2 regions of the Vibrio ziniensis genome follow, and region 1 is predicted to be linked to the other one. Evidence: predicted binding sites of a transcription regulator. Region 1 holds the regulator's gene; the other holds the start of a gene.

The links. Region 1 encodes MetJ, which represses methionine synthesis genes. Its sites were predicted from a motif close to TTAGACNTNTANANGTCTAA; they were not measured.
Region 2: a site for MetJ is predicted at 4,807-4,826, ahead of G5S32_RS16080 (MetQ/NlpA family ABC transporter substrate-binding protein). Genes of this name have one in related genera too.

What each region holds. Positions count from the first base shown of each region.
Region 1 is NZ_CP049331.1:211,532-219,943, forward strand. Features, by position in the region: gene G5S32_RS00935 (bifunctional aspartate kinase/homoserine dehydrogenase II) at 1-601, opposite strand, end outside; gene G5S32_RS00940 (O-succinylhomoserine (thiol)-lyase) at 601-1,767, opposite strand; gene metJ (met regulon transcriptional regulator MetJ) at 1,983-2,300, shown strand; gene G5S32_RS00950 (malic enzyme-like NAD(P)-binding protein) at 2,435-3,712, opposite strand; gene rpmE (50S ribosomal protein L31) at 3,903-4,121, opposite strand; gene priA (primosomal protein N') at 4,369-6,570, shown strand; gene cytR (DNA-binding transcriptional regulator CytR) at 6,879-7,886, shown strand; gene G5S32_RS00970 (SPOR domain-containing protein) at 7,999-8,412, shown strand, end outside.
Region 2 is NZ_CP049332.1:223,648-232,059, reverse strand. Features, by position in the region: gene G5S32_RS16105 (SDR family NAD(P)-dependent oxidoreductase) at 1-546, opposite strand, end outside; gene G5S32_RS16100 (LysR family transcriptional regulator) at 678-1,598, shown strand; gene G5S32_RS16095 (M14 family metallopeptidase) at 1,688-2,812, shown strand; gene G5S32_RS16090 (sensor domain-containing diguanylate cyclase) at 2,891-3,814, opposite strand; gene G5S32_RS16085 (glutamine amidotransferase) at 3,916-4,632, opposite strand; gene G5S32_RS16080 (MetQ/NlpA family ABC transporter substrate-binding protein) at 4,848-5,651, shown strand; gene yghU (glutathione-dependent disulfide-bond oxidoreductase) at 5,904-6,764, shown strand; gene G5S32_RS16070 (DNA-3-methyladenine glycosylase I) at 6,856-7,542, opposite strand; gene G5S32_RS16065 (GntR family transcriptional regulator) at 7,740-8,412, shown strand, end outside.

The DNA.
Region 1 (8,412 bases):
CATTACGACCAAGCAGCACGGTATCCCCTTGGTCATTTTGCGCCATAAAGCCAGTAATCACGATACGGTGATGTGCATGTTGCGCCAATACTTTCTTCAATAGTGGGTAAGAGCGCGAGCGGTCAACCTCCGGCTGAGTCCCTGCTTCAGCGCGCAGAAACTCACGTGCGTCTTGTGACAAGGCTGGTAAGTTGCTTTGGTTAAGCAGTGTTGCCAACAATCTTGCTGACCACATTTCACCGTGGCCAAGCACCGCAGCCTGCTGCGCTTTTGTTAGTGGTGCTGTTAGTTCGCCTAAGCGGATGAATTCGCCATTGACTTGTGTTAGCAAGCTATCTGCCACTTCACCTTCAAGAAGTTCTTCGACCAACTTGCATTGGAATTGACGTAATGATTGCAGAGTTTCGTGAGCAACCCGTCCGTCTTTGTTCAATGCTTCTAAAAATGCGATCAAGCGGTTGGTTGTTTTGCCTGCCGCTGAAACAACCACTAAATCTTCAGGTTGTGAGTACTCTTTAAGAATGTTTGCTACGCGCAAATAACATTCAGGATCTGCTAAGCTACTGCCGCCAAATTTATGTAGCTGGCGTGAAACCGTCATTAAAACTTCTCCTTAGCTTTGGTAAAGGCTTGGTCCAAATCAGCGATAAGATCTGATGCATCTTCTAAGCCAACCGATAAACGCAGCAATAGCTGAGAAATACCGGCTTCAGCAAGCGCTTCTTCGCCCATTGCACGGTGAGTCATACTTGCCGGGTGGCAGATTAAACTTTCCACCCCCCCCAGAGATTCTGCGAGTGAGAAAAGCTCTAGCTCGCCGACAAAATATTTTAGCTGTTCGTAGCTGCCTGCAAATTCAAAGCTCAACATGGAACCAAAGCCGAGTTGCTGTTTCTTCGCAATATCATGTCCCGGGTGCTCAGGTAGGCTAGGGTGATAAATCGCTTTTATCAGTGACTGTGTTTTCAAATAATCCAAAATTTGCAGCGAGCTTTCTTCATGCACACGCATACGGGCGCCCAAGGTACGGATACCACGCAATGTCATATAGCTGTCAAATGGTGTGCCTGTTGCACCAATACAGTTCCCCCACCAAGCCAGTTCTTCAGCATGAGCTTTGGTTTTACTGATCACCACACCGCCAATGACATCTGAGTGACCATTGATGAATTTCGTTGTTGAGTGGATGACAAAGTCTGCACCCAGCGTTAGGGGCTTTTGGTAAACGGGAGTTAAGAACGTGTTATCTACCGCGACTAGTGCGCCTACAGCTTTTGCTTGTTGACAGATTTTTTCAATATCAACTACACGCACCAAAGGGTTAGAAGGCGTTTCTAACAGCACCAGTTTTGGCTTCTTCGTCAACGCTGCCGTAAGTGCTTGTTCATCAGATTGATCAACAAAAAGAACCTTGAAATCGCCTTTCTTTGAGCGAGTATTGAATAAGCGGTAAGTACCGCCATAGCAATCGTGTGGCGCGACGATGAAGTCGTTAGGACCAAGTAGCGTTGAAGCAAGCAGGTTTAACGCTGAAGTGCCGCAGTTAGTCACAACCGCGCCTTCACCGCTTTCTAATTCGTAGAGTGCCTTTTCCAACAAACCTCTGTTTGGATTCCCTGAACGAGTGTAGTCGTACTGAGGCACTTCACCAAACGCAGGAAAGCCGTAGTTAGTCGATAAATAAATTGGCGGAACGACAGCGTGATATTGAGTATCTGATTCGATTCCGGTACGAACTGCAATTGTAGCTGGCTTGCGTTTGGTCATGAGTATTTCCTTTCCTGAGACTCTTAAATAGACTTCCAATTTCACAGTAAGAATACATGTGTTCGTCTATATTGGGGAATGACATCATACTTTACTTATCAATTTTAAAGACGTCAACACTTCTAGACGTCTATATGTCTTTGCTTATGGCGGTAAATCCCGCTAAAATCTAGCCTTTGGAATTATTACTCGAATTCAAACAATGAAGGTGCGCAATGGCAGACTGGAACGGTGAATATATAAGCCCCTATGCAGAGCATGGAAAAAAAAGTGAGCAGGTGAAAAAAATCACCGTATCAATTCCACTTAAGGTATTGAAAATACTCACAGATGAACGTACTCGCCGCCAGATCAATAACCTGCGACATGCGACCAATAGTGAGCTTTTATGTGAAGCTTTCCTGCATGCTTATACTGGTCAGCCGTTACCAACGGATGAAGATTTACGTAAAGATCGTCCGGATGACATTCCAGCAGAAGTAAAAGCATTAATGACAGAAATGGGCATTGAGTTCGAGGCTTACGACGACTAATTGTTGTCGATAATCTGTTTATTCGCCCAATTGTGTAGATAGTTATAAAAAAGCCCTGATATAAAACAGGGCTTTTTTGGCTTTGAGTATTTTTAAAACGAGTCATTAAATTGAACTCGTTTATGGGGGCAATATTAGTTTGCCATGTAGTTTTCAGGCATTCCGATATGCGCAACTCCAGAATCAATAGCTGCCTGAGCTACCGCTTTTGCTACGCGAGGCAATAAGCGAGGATCCATCGGTTTCGGGATAATGTATTCTTTGCCGAAAGTTAGAGAATCTACTCCCGCAGCTTTCAATACTTCTGCTGGTACGGGCTCTTTCGCTAATTCACGAATTGCAGCTACTGCTGCTAGTTTCATCTGATCGTTAATCACTTTCGCACGCACATCTAATGCACCACGGAAAATGAACGGGAAGCAAAGCACGTTGTTCACTTGGTTTGGATAATCGCTACGACCTGTACCCATGATTAAATCATCGCGCACAGCATGTGCCAGTGCAGGCTTGATTTCAGGATCTGGGTTGGAACATGCAAACACAACGGGTTTATCCGCCATCAGTTTAAGTTCGTCGGCTGTTAGCAGGTTAGGTCCTGAAACGCCTAAGAACAAGTCGGCACCTTTAATCACATCTTCTAGGGTGCGTTTGTCGGTATTGTTAGCAAATAACTGTTTGTATTCATTGATGTCATCACGACGAGTATGAATCACACCTTTACGGTCAAGCATGTAGATTTTTTCGCGCATAGCACCGCATTTAATCAGCAGTTCCATACACGCTACGGCTGCAGCGCCAGCACCTAAACAAACGATAGTACATTCATTGAGTTTTTTGCCTTGCAGCTCGATAGCGTTAAGCATACCTGCAGCGGTAACAATTGCAGTACCGTGTTGATCATCATGGAATACTGGAACATCACAACGTTCAATCAGGCGGCGTTCAATTTCAAAACAGTCTGGGGCTTTGATGTCTTCGAGGTTGATACCGCCAAAGGTGTCTGCGATGTTCGCTACCGTATCAACAAACTCATCGATAGTGCGGTGCTTAACTTGAATGTCGATGGAGTCTAGGTTTGCAAAGCGTTTGAATAATAGCGCTTTACCTTCCATAACCGGTTTAGAAGCCATAGGGCCAAGGTTACCTAAACCTAAAATTGCTGTGCCGTTAGAGATAACCGCAACGGTATTGCCTTTAGCTGTGTATTTATAAACGTTATCAACGTTTTGTGCGATTTCTCGAACGGGTTCTGCAACACCAGGACTGTATGCGAGAGCTAAATCTTTTGCTGAATCTGCGGATTTGGTGAGAGCGACTGCTATTTTTCCAGGAGTTGGCAGAGCGTGGTAGTCGAGGGCTTGCTGGCGAAAAGCTTCTTCCTCGGTAAGTTCATGGCGATCATTATTGGACATTAGGTAGAGCCTTATGGTTTTCGTTAAGGCCACTCATTCTAGAGTATGTCAATGGATCTTCATAGTTTTGATAAGTGAGAAATATAGCTCCTAAGACCAGATTATGTGGTTAGAGATATGACGGTAGCAAATGCCAAAAACTAAAAAGGACGCCGTAGCGTCCTTTTTTGAATCTTCGCGTAAAGTAAAATTACTTCTTGCTAGATAGCGCGCCGAAACGCTTGTTGAAGCGATCAACACGACCACCAGTATCAACGATACGTTGCTTACCAGAGTAGAATGGGTGGCACTTGTCACATACGTCTAGGTGCATTGTGTCTTTACCTAGAGTAGAGTTGAAAACGAAAGAGTTGCCACAAGAGCAAGTCGCGTTTACTGCTTTGTATTCTGGGTGGATACCAGTTTTCATGGGATAACCTCAAATTAGGCCGTGTCGCCATCCGAATCTATGCCGGACACCACACGTAAATTAATAAATAATTAGTGACACTTGAAGAGCGTTCTTACAAGCGTCTCATCAAGGCGCGATATAGTAATGAATCCTGAGTCACTGATCAACCGCTTTCGCTGTTATTTTCGCCACTTTAGTTGCTCGAATTTCATGGCATCATCCAGTAGACTGTATTTTCTTTGATTTTTGCTCTCTCAAAACCATTATGCGCCCAACAATAGCTCGTGTTGCACTACCTGTACCACTAGACAAACAGTTTGATTACCTCATTCCTAGCCATCTTTTTCCAATTATTGGCGGAAGGGTATCAGTGCCATTTGGCCGTCAAACGCTGGTGGGGATTGTGACTGAGTTTGCGCAAGAGTCCGAATTTTCTATAGAGCAGTTAAAATCAGTCAAAGAAGTCTTAGATTCTCAACCTGTTTGGCCGGATAAACTGTACTCGCTGCTGAAATGGTGCAGTCAGTTTTATCAATTTCCTCTTGGCGATACTCTCGCCAACGCTATGCCGAGTGCGCTACGTAAAGGTAAACCTGCAGACTTTGCCAGTTGCAAAGAGTGGCAAATGACACCCAGTGGTAGTAACCAAATGATGCAAGGTTTCGGACGCGCCTTTAAGCAGGCTCAGGTTATGAACCTTCTTACTTCTGGCGCCGTTTCTCATTCTTCCTTGTTGGAAGAAGACGTCAGCATAGCGACTCTCAAAAGCTTGCAAGAAAAGGGATGGATTGAAGTTAGTGAGCAGAAGCCGCAGTTCAAAGCCTGGCCGAAGCAGATTGAAGCGGATGTTGAAAAGCCAAAATTAAACCAAGAACAAGCCATCGCGATTGCTTCTGTAAACAGCAGTAAAGGCTTCGGTTGCTATTTATTGGAAGGGGTAACAGGCTCAGGTAAAACAGAAGTTTATCTCAACCTAATTAAGCCGGTATTAGAGCAAGGGAAACAAGCATTAGTGCTGGTGCCTGAAATTGGTTTAACGCCTCAAACCATCAACCGTTTTAAAAAGCGCTTTAATGTGCCTGTAGAAGTGATTCACTCTGGGCTCAATGATACCGAACGGCTAAACGCGTGGTTGTCGGCGCGAGATAAAGTGGCAGGCATTGTCATTGGTACTCGCTCGGCATTGTTAACGCCGTTTGCGGATCTCGGTATTATTATTGTTGATGAAGAGCATGACAGCTCTTACAAGCAGCAGGATAGTCTGCGTTATCATGCCCGTGATGTGGCGGTGATGAGAGCTAATCAAGAGCAAATACCTATTGTGCTGGGTTCAGCGACACCAGCGTTAGAGACGTTACATAATGCGTTAACGGGCAAATATCATCATCTACATCTGACAGAACGTGCCGGTGTTGCTGTACCTACTCGCAACCGCGTTTTGGATGTGAAAGGTTTGTATCTCGAAAGTGGATTGTCCGCGCCTTTAATTGCTGACATGCGGCGTCATCTGACTGAAGGCAACCAAGTGTTACTGTTTCTCAATCGTCGTGGCTTTTCACCTGCATTAATGTGCCATGAGTGTGGATGGATCGCCGATTGCCAACGCTGTGATGCCTATTACACCTTCCATCAATACAGCAATGAAATTCGCTGCCACCATTGTGGTTCTCAGCGTCCTGTTATTCATCAGTGTCAGAGTTGCGGTTCTACACAATTGGTGACAGTAGGGGTAGGGACAGAACAGCTTGAAAAACAATTAGCAGAGCTATTCCCTGAATATAAAACCATACGTATCGATCGAGACAGCACTCGCAGAAAGGGCAGCTTAGAGTCGGCATTAACGTCGATTCGTAGAGGTGAGTATCAGATCCTGATCGGTACCCAAATGTTGGCTAAAGGTCATCACTTCCCAGACGTTACTTTGGTCGCTCTGTTGGATGTGGATGGCTCACTCTACAGTAGTGATTTTAGAGCGTCCGAACGTTTAGCGCAGCTCTTCATTCAGGTAGCAGGAAGAGCTGGACGTGCAAGTAAGCCTGGTGAAGTGATATTGCAGACTCACCACCCAGAGCACAGCTTGCTACAAGATCTTCTTCAGCGAGATTATCACCATTTTGCCTTGACTGCTTTGGCGGAGCGTAAATTGGCAATGTTACCACCATATACCTATCTGACCCTGTTCAGAGCCGAAGCGAATCAGTCTCAGATGGTGGAAGATTTCTTGCGTCAGGTTCGTCATACATTGGAAGCGCATCCGTTATTTGATCAGCACTGCATGGTTTTAGGACCAACGCCTGCGCCACTGGCTAAACGTGCTGGAAAGTTTCGCTGGCAACTTCTATTGCAGGCAGAGGCTCGCTCAGTGATGCAAAAATTGTTGATGAGCGCTAAGCCGGCCATTTCAATGTTGCCATTAGCCAGTAAAGTTCGCTGGACACTGGATATTGAGCCTCAGGATTTAAGTTAATTTCGCAGCTTTTAGAGGGTGCAAATTAGGGCTGTGGATACGGTGTACTATATAAAGATTCTCTAATGTGACAGCGATCACGTTTGTAGTGCAAATTTTGTTAATTTGACCGTAACTTTCTGCTTAGAAATGAATAGACTAACGGTAGAATTCTCTCAGTGAAACGTTTTCGTTTTGTGAAATAGATTTCTCACTGGAAGGCTAGGTGTGTATCACACAATTTATACGCCATTAACATAATTACAAAACGTGTTTAAGCGTGGTTTGCTTAAGTACGACAAAGGAATAAGAAAAGAGGACTATTTAACATGGCGACAATGAAGGATGTTGCCCAGCTTGCTGGCGTATCGACCGCGACAGTGTCGCGGGCTCTGATGAATCCTGAGAAAGTATCGTCTTCAACTCGCAAGCGCGTAGAAGAAGCGGTTTTAGAAGCTGGCTATTCACCGAATTCTCTCGCGAGAAATCTGCGTCGAAATGAGTCTAAAACGATCGTGGCGATTGTCCCTGATATTTGTGACCCTTATTTCACCGAAATTATTCGTGGTATCGAAGACGCGGCGATGGAGCATGGATACCTTGTTTTACTGGGTGACAGTGGTCAGCAAAAGAAACGAGAAAGTTCATTCGTTAATTTGGTTTTTACCAAGCAAGCCGATGGTATGTTGTTGTTAGGTACTGACTTGCCGTTTGATGTGAGTAAACCGGAACAGAAGAACCTTCCGCCAATGGTTATGGCGTGCGAGTTCGCACCAGAACTGGAGCTACCGACGGTTCATATCGATAACCTGACCTCTGCATTTGAAGCTGTGAACTATCTAACTCAGTTGGGTCACAAGCGTGTTGCTCAAATTTCTGGTCCAGAAAGCGCGACACTTTGCCAGTTCCGCCACCAAGGGTATCAGCAGGCACTGCGTAGAGCTGGCATTACCATGAATCCCGACTATGTGATTTATGGTGATTTCACGTTTGAATCGGGTGTCAGTGCCGTTCGTGAGTTACTTTCTCTGCCCGACGTACCAACAGCGATTTTTTGCCACAATGATATTATGGCGATAGGTGCGATGCAGGAAGCAAAACGTTTGGGGCTTCGTATTCCACGAGATCTTTCCATTGTGGGGTTTGATGACATCCAGTTTTCACAATACTGCGATCCACCATTAACGACAATTTCTCAGCCTCGTTATGAGATTGGGCGTCAAGCCATGCTGATGATGTTAGAGCTACTGCGTGGTTTAGATGTTCAAGCGGGTTCACGTTTATTGGATACGAGTTTAGTCGTCCGTGAAAGTGCTGCTCCACCTCGCTCTCACTAGAATAGCTAAGATGAATGACAGTACTCATTGCAGTACTGTCATCAATAGGCTGTTATCTAACGTTAAACTGCTTTAACATGTGGGCAGATTTTATAACTATTGAAAACTTCCAGTGGCTAATAAAGATTATGTAAGACGCGGTCGTAGTCAGAAAAAGCCGGCCCCAAAAAAAACAACCTCTCGTCGTAAACCTTGGCGTAGTGGGTTTATTGCTCTCCTACTTGTTGCTTTATTAGGTTATGGCTTATACACGTTAAGTAATGATCCTGAGCCGTCAAAACCTGTTGCAGTCAAACCTGAACCGAAACCAAAACCCAAACCAAAGCAAACTGAGACGATTCCGCCTCCGCCAACAGAGAAGTGGGACTATGTTGATACTTTGCCAAAGCGCGAAATTGAAGTGGTAGCAAAAGAGCAAGAAATCTCTGATATACCATACATAATGCAGTGTGGTGCTTATAAAACGATGCAGCAAGCAGAAGCGAGAAAGTTGGATATCGCTTTCCAAGGTATCAACAGCAAAATT
Region 2 (8,412 bases), on a different replicon from region 1:
ATTCACACGGATGTTTTTGGCAGAAAATTCTTTAGCCATATATCGTGTCATCACTTCTACAGCGCCTTTTGCCATTGCGTAAGCCGCAGACCCTGGGAAAGAGAAACGTGTTAGGCCAGAAGAAACATTGACGATGTGACCGCCTGATTTGATAAGAGGAAGCATTTTTTGAGTGAAAACGAATGGACCTTTAACATGGGTATCAAACATCTCTACGAGATCATCAACACTGGTGTCTTCAATCGTTGCATGTAAACCAGTACCCGCGTTGTTAAACAGATAATCAATATCAGAACGCGAGAATTGTTCCTGCAAGATAGTTTTTAGTGACTGAACGAAAGTGTCAAACGTAGATGTATCGCGAATATCACATTGCAGAGCGACTGCTTTTTGCCCCTTGCGCTGAATCTCTTCGATAACGTCCATCGCCGCTTGTTGGTTGCTGTGGTAGGTGAAAATGATGTCGACATTCTTTTCTGCGAGTTTAATTGCTGCGCTTCTACCTAAGCCACGACTACCACCAGTGATTAAAGCAATTTTGTTCATCTTGTTACCTTTTGAGCTGAGTTGTTGGGTTCGTTTATAAGTTACTCCTAGGTATTGGATTGAAAAATACGCGTAATCAGATAACACTGTTCATATATCACGAACAATATAAAGTTGTTGGATAAGGCGGTATGGATAAAATCGAAACAATGAAGCGCTTTATAGCGGTTGCTCAGACAGGCAGCTTTACTCAGGCTTCCAATCAGCTTGGCGTACCAAAATCGGCGATATCAACGTCGGTGAGTCGTCTGGAGGAGCACTTACAAACAAGGTTACTTAGACGCAGCACAAGACAGGTTTCGTTGACGGAAGCCGGTGAACGTTATCTGTCCCATAGCCAACGGCTGATTGATGAACTGGAAGGATTGGAAAATCAGTTCCAGAGAGAAAGTAACGAGTTAAGTGGAGTCATCAAAGTGGATATGCCCAGTCGATTTTTCTCGACGGTATTAGCTCCGAATCTTCATGAGTGGTTTGAACTTCACCCCAAAACGCAGCTTAGGTTAGTAGGAGCGGATTACCGTATTGACCTGATCAAAGAGCGGATCGATTGCGTCATTCGTGGTGGAGTATTGGAAGACAGCAATCTTGTGGCGCGGCATTTGGGCAGTATTGAAATGGTCAACTGTGTTAGTCCAAGCTATGTTGAAAAACATGGCTTACCGACTCAATTGGATGAGCTGCATAAGCACTTTGTGGTGGATTACTCTCCAGATCAGAGCATTGCAGCAAGTGGCTTTGAATACGTTAAAAACAGCAAGACTTACTTCGTTTCAACCCAAAGCTTAATTTCTGTGAGTACAACGGATGCTTATTTGTCTGCCTGTTTGAGTGGGTTGGGTATCATTCAGTTACCTAAGTGGGGTGTTCAAGAACAGATCGCCAAAGGTGAACTGATAGAAGTGCTCAGCGACTATGTTTGTAAACCAATGACGATGTCAGTGCTCTATGAGTCGAGACATCAACAGCCCAGAAGAATACGGGAGTTCATCGATTGGATAAGCAGCCTATTTGAAAGGATGAGCCACAATAAAAAAGAGACAAACTTGTAATCTCTAGAACGTTCTTTTAACCCATGGTTTATATTGATAGATTAGACAAAACACCGAACCACCAAATTATCGAACCACATAGTGACTTTATGAAGATATTTAGTAATTTTGACGCAGGCAATATTGACGTTGTCAGCGCAGAGAATCGTGAAGATATTCAACTTACCATCAGACGTGATAATCAAACTGAAATCGCTCAGTGGTTCTTCTTTCGTGTCGAAAGCGAAGCGAACACTGAACACAAATTCCGCATTGCGAATCTGGCTAAATCGGCGTACCCAGAAGGTTGGAATGGTTACGATGTGGTCGCTTCTTACGATCGAGAAGAGTGGTTCCGCGTACCGGCTACTTTTGATGGCGATAACCTGAATTTTGCAATCTTGCCTGAATACGATTCTATCTATTTCGCCTATTTTGCTCCTTACAGTTACGAGCGCCATTTGGACTTGTTGCATCAGGCTCAAATGCACCCACAAACCAAACTGCAAACGCTAGGGCAAACACTGGATAACCGTGACATCAGCCTGTTAACCATTGGTGAGCCAAGTAACGAGAAGAAAAACATCTGGATCACCGCTCGTCAGCATCCGGGGGAGACTATGGCTGAATGGTTTGTTGAAGGTTTGCTACAACGCTTGTTGGATAACACCGACACGGTTGCTAATGCATTGCTCGACAAAGCTGTGTTCTATATTGTGCCGAATATGAACCCTGATGGCAGCGTCCGTGGTCATTTGAGAACCAATGCGATTGGCATCAACCTCAACCGTGAATGGCAAACGCCTTCGCTAGAGAAAAGCCCTGAAGTGTATTATGTGCGCGAGCGTATGATCGAAACGGGTGTTGATATGTTCCTTGATATTCATGGCGATGAAGCGATTCCATATAACTTTGTGGCTGGTGCTGAGGGTGTTCCAAGTTACAACGAAAAAATGGCGAACTTAGAATCTCTGTTTAAGCAGGCGTTAACCTTTATTACTCCTGAATTTCAGGATGAATTTGGTTACGATAAAGATGAACCGGGTAAAGCGAACTTAACGGTTGGTTCTAATTGGGTTGCAGAACAGTTCAAATGTTTGTCTTATACCCTTGAGATGCCATTTAAAGACCACAATTGTCACCCTGATGAACTATATGGCTGGTCTCCTGAACGTAGTGTGGCGTTTGGTCAGGATGTTCTTGCGGCGATTCCAGCGGTTATCGACCACCTATAACGTAGAAAGGCACTCCAATATCAACGGAGTGCCTTTTTTGTTTAATTGGACTAACTACTGGATTCGTTTTTGGCGCAATTAATTGAGCTTCGCGGAAACTCGATTTTTGCCACGTCGTTTCGCATCATAAAGAGCAAGGTCGGCTCGGTGGTAAATCTCTTCCATACCTTCATCTGACTCTTTGAAATGACTTAATCCGATACTGATGGATACGTGTGTATCTGACAACTCTTTGTGCAGCAATGTACACGAAACCGCTTCTATCAACCTTTCTGCAAAAGCAACAGGAGATATCTCAGCGGTATGTTTAAGAATAATACCGAATTCGTCGCCCCCCAATCTACCTATGACGTCAGTTTTACGTATCTTGAGTTTGCATATTTCTGCGACTTTTCGTATCGCTTCGTCACCTAAGCTGTGCCCATAAGAGTCGTTAATTCGTTTGAAGTTATCGATATCAAGCATAAGGAAGCAGTAGTTCTCATGATATCGCTTGAAAGTATAAAAAGCATCGTAGAGGTGTTCGAAAAACTTTCGTCGATTTAGCGTTTTAGAGAGATCATCCACTTCAGACTGGTAGATAAGCTGCTGCTCAATTTGATGACGGAGGGTAATGTTACGAGCAACCCAGACCACAGCTCGCTCGCCATAACGTAGCGATTTTAAAGGGCTGACTCGCCCCTCAAACCGCAGTTCGCCAGGGGGACCAGATTTTGCTTCTACAGTTTCAACATCATTAGCAGAGAGAGAATACTCAAAAATCTTAATGCAGTTCGCATCAAGCGTCTCCTTGATGCGGTCTTTAAACCAGTTAGCTTTTTCTTCAGGAAGTACGTTAGAAAGGGTTAGCCCTTTAAGTGATGAACCGTCGTGGTAAAGATCAGAGTTTTCGCCACCAAAAATGGCGGCATATCGGCCTGACTCAGTAAGAACGAAAACCATATCCGGTAAAGCCGAAATGACAGCAGCATATTCTTCACACTCATCATACTGTTTATCCATAGGCTCTACCTTTATCTGACTACGATATTCGTTAACACCACGGCTTTTATATGGAACAGCACTAGTTTAACTGTTGCTATTTTAGCTCATATTCTGCCGGCTTAATGGTGATCAATACTTGATTTACACATTTGAGCGAATCGAACCAGAATTTGTTTTGCTTGTTCTGTTTCTGCTATCTGATCAAGTTTGTGTTCATATTGGTCAGCAATGGCTTCTTTCAAACCATTAACGGAATCTCGCATAATGTCGCTGGTGAACTCTGGGTGGAATTGAACACCCCAAGTACAGGTTCCTGCACGGAAGGCATGATGATTATCAAGCTCACTTTTAGCGAGGCAAACAGCGTTCGGTGGAAGCTGTTGTACAGATTGGAAATGGACTGTCTGAGCGGTAAAACTCTCAGGTACTTGTTCAAACAAAGGATCACTGTTTGCGTCAGATAGACGTTCTAGCTCAACGGTTCCAATCTCCAAGCCTTTCGGGTTATAACTCACTATTCCCCCTAGAGCTTGGGCAATCAATTGATGCCCGAAGCAAATACCAAGCAGAGGAATTTTTGTCTCTGTAAGTTCAATGATGTTGTTTGAGAGCCTTAACATCCAGTCAGTTTTCTCTGTTACCATGGACAGTGAACCCATAATGATCACACCCAACAGGGTATCGTAAGCAGGCAGCTCGTTGTTAATTCCGTCTAAAAACGTGACATTTATATCGACTTCACTGATGGCTCTTTGTGCCCAAAATTCAAAATCGCCGTATTTTTCTAGTTGTTGTTCTGGTGCCTGACCAACATTAATGATCAATAACGTTTTCATAAATCCCTTTCCTACCTTCCTGATAATTTGGCTAATTTAGTTAAAAGAAAAAATGAGTTCAATCGCTATTTGAAGTGCTGCTTAAAAGGTTTAGCAAACTAGGGTAGAGGAGAAGTGAATATCTTATAGCAAACTTTTAGTTGCATCTTATCTAACCATCGATAATATAGCTATTTAGACGGCTATACGTCTTTTGTTTAGGTAAGGATAATTTTATGAACGGATATAAAAAACTCACTCAGTTGGGTTTAGTGGCTTCTTTGGTTTTCGGTCTAGCGGCATGCGGCCAGAAAGAGAGTGATGAAATCTCGGTTGGTGCAACTGTAGGTCCACACGCACAGGTTGTTGAAGCAGTAGCGAAAGAAGCAGCCAAGCAAGGTCTTAAAGTGAAAGTTGTTGAGTTTTCGGATTACATTACGCCAAACGCAGCATTGGAAGATGGCAGCATCGATTTGAATAGCTACCAACACCTACCTTTCCTAAACAACTACAACAAGAGTCAAGGTTCTCACCTTGTTTCTATTGGTGAATCTATTCTAATGCGTATGGGTATTTACTCTAATAAATACAAATCATTAGAAGAGTTACCAGAGAACGCTCGTGTTGCAATTCCAAATGACCCAACAAACGGTGGCCGTGGTTTACTACTGTTTGCTGATGCAGGTTTGATCACGCTAAGAGCGGATGTGGGCTTTAAAGCTTCTCTAAATGACATCGTTGAAAACCCGAAAAATTTTGAGTTTCTTGAAGTAGATGCAGCTCAACTGCCGCGTACACTTGACGATGTTGATGCAGCGGCTATTACGATGAACTACGTTATGTCGGCAGGTCTTGATCCAAAGAAACAAGGTATCTACCTAGAATCTAAGCAAGCACCACTTGCAGTTATGGTGATTGCAAGTCGTGAAAAAGACAAGGATAAAGAGGCATACAAGAAGTTCGTGGAGATCTATCAATCACAAGCGATTCGTGACTTCATGCAACAAACTTTTAATGGCACGATCGAGCCTGCATTCTAATACCTAAAATTCCCGCAGTAACCTTTGTTGTTGCGGGAACACTTACCTCTGCTTTGTTCACCCGCGTATATAATTTCTTCTCCCTTTCAATAATTTATTATTATAACTAAAAATTCGTAAAAGACTTTATCTGCAATAATTTGCCCCTATATCTTAGGTAGTCATAAAGTAAGTCGTCTTATTTCCATGACGCAAACTTAGACCGGATACGTGAACCAAAAGCGAATACGTAAATTTAGAGAAGGATAAACCATGGCAAGTGAATATATCCCACCAAGAGTCTGGACAATGGATAGCGAAAACGGTGGTCAATGGGCGAGCATTAACCGACCTGATTCAGGTGCTCGTTTTGAAAGAGAACTTCCAGTGGGCTCTCACCCAATTCAGCTTTACTCAATGGGTACGCCAAATGGGCAGAAAGTAACCATTATGCTTGAAGAGCTGCTTGCTCTTGGGGTAACGGAAGCTGAGTACGATGCGTTCCTGATTCGCATTGGCGACAGCGACCAGTTCAGTTCTGGATTTGTAGCGGTAAACCCAAACTCTAAAATTCCAGCGATGGTTGACCGTTCAGGTGCAGAGCCTGTAAACGTATTTGAGTCAGGCAACATTCTGTTTTATCTTGCTGAGAAGTTTGGTCATCTTCTACCAAAAGAAGGTGCAGCACGTGCTCAAGTGATGAACTGGCTATTCTGGTTACAAGGTTCTGCGCCATATCTAGGCGGTGGCTTTGGTCACTTCTATGCGTACGCGCCAGAGAAATTCGAATATCCGATTAACCGTTTTGCGATGGAAGCAAAACGTCAACTGGATGTACTGGATAAACAGCTAGCAAAAAACACCTTTATTGCTGGTGAAGAATACAGCATTGCGGATATCGCGATTTGGCCTTGGTATGGCAATCTAGCGTTAGGTAAAGCGTACAACGCAGGTGAGTTTCTTGATGTTGAGTCATACACTCACGTTCAACGTTGGGCGAAGATGATGGCAGAGCGCCCAGCGGTGCAACGCGGACGTATTGTAAACCGAACCATGGGTGAAGAGTGGGAGCGTGTCGACGAACGACACAGTGCCGCAGATATTGATGCAGTACTGAGCAAGCAGCCCAAATAGATAAAGCTCGATTGCTTCGGATTATTTAAAAGAGAGGGCTATGCTCTCTCTTTTCGCTTTCATCGTACAGCATTAGAAAGACCAATGATGATTAGATTCTATTTTCTCCGGTACTGAAGGCGATGATCTGGCTGATTTCGCTCATGGTGCGGTTTGACTCTTGCTGCCACTGACTGAACGCTTGATTAGCCGATGTCATTGCTCGTTTGGTTGTCTTGGCGCTATCAATCACGCCAGTATTACGAAGGTAGGCTTCCACATCCGTTGAGAAAATAAACGTATCCGCACCCATTTGACGAAGCGTATATGGCCCCGTATTACCACCTAGACGGTCACCGTGCTTTTTCATGTATTCCCACAGCCCCGTAATGTTCTCCAAAGGCCATTGAGCAACCATCTGGCTAAATGAGCCGTGTTCTGCCCTCGTTTCATAAATCATACGAGCATTACGTGGAATAGACATCACTTTGGCTAAATGACGGATAATGCGTGGGTCCTGCGCTTTCTCCTCCCACATTTCGTCAGACAGCATCAGTAGCGGTTCAACTTTAAAATTAAAGAATAGTTCTTCGAAGTTTGGCCATTTCTTTCTGACCACATCCCAAGATATTCCCGATTGAAACACCTTCATGCTGAATGCAGATAACCAGCGATCTTCAGGAACTGTAGCTAGCTCTGCTTTACTTAATGGTATTTTAAGTAGGTTCTCTAATTGGTCTTCACCACCTTTACGTTCGGCAGCGCGTTGATAAATAGACGCAAATTTTTCGATAGTCATATTCGAAGACTCTTGTTTGGCTTAGAAAACAAAATACTAGCAAAGAGGGTAGAACGAGGCACGTGAAACAGTAATGAGACATAGTACAAGTCATTTTAAAAACTTTGAAATTAGACCAAAGTTTTAGCTATGGATTGGAATGTTATCTATGTTAAGCTGAATGCCAATTGGTATAACAAGTGGTTTAAGAGATTAATATGGAACCGAATATTAAGCTTTATCAGAAAATCGCCAATCACTTCAAAACAGAAATCTTCAATGGCGTTTATAAAGTTGGGGATATGCTTCCCGCAGAGCGAGTGATTGCTGAGCAGATGGAAGTCAGTCGAACAGTGATTCGTGAAGCAATGATAATGCTTGAAGTAGAAGGCTATGTTGAAGTGCGTAAGGGGTCGGGTATCCGAGTCATTAGCACGCAGGTAGACAACGTAGTACCAGATATTGCGCAAGCAACTGGTGACCTTGGTTTCATGCTCACTTGTGGCCCATTTGAGTTATTGCAGGCTCGTCAGCTATTTGAAAGTAATATTGCTGAATTTGCTGCGACTCAAGCGACCAAACAAGACTTGGTCGCTTTGATGAAAATCCAAGAGCAAGCAAAGCAAGACGATTACTCACGTGATTCTTACTGGGACATTGAATTTCACATTCAAATGGCTCGCTGCACACAAAACTCGGTAGTGGTGCATATTGCGGAAATGCTGTCGAAACACCGTGAAAACAACCCGTATTGGAAGAAGCTTCACGAGCATATCGAAGACAACAAGATTCGTAGCTGGTGTAGTGATCACGATGAGATTGTTAAAGCATTAATTAAACGTGACCCAGTGGCTGCGCGTCAAGCAACATGGCAGCATATTGAGAACACCA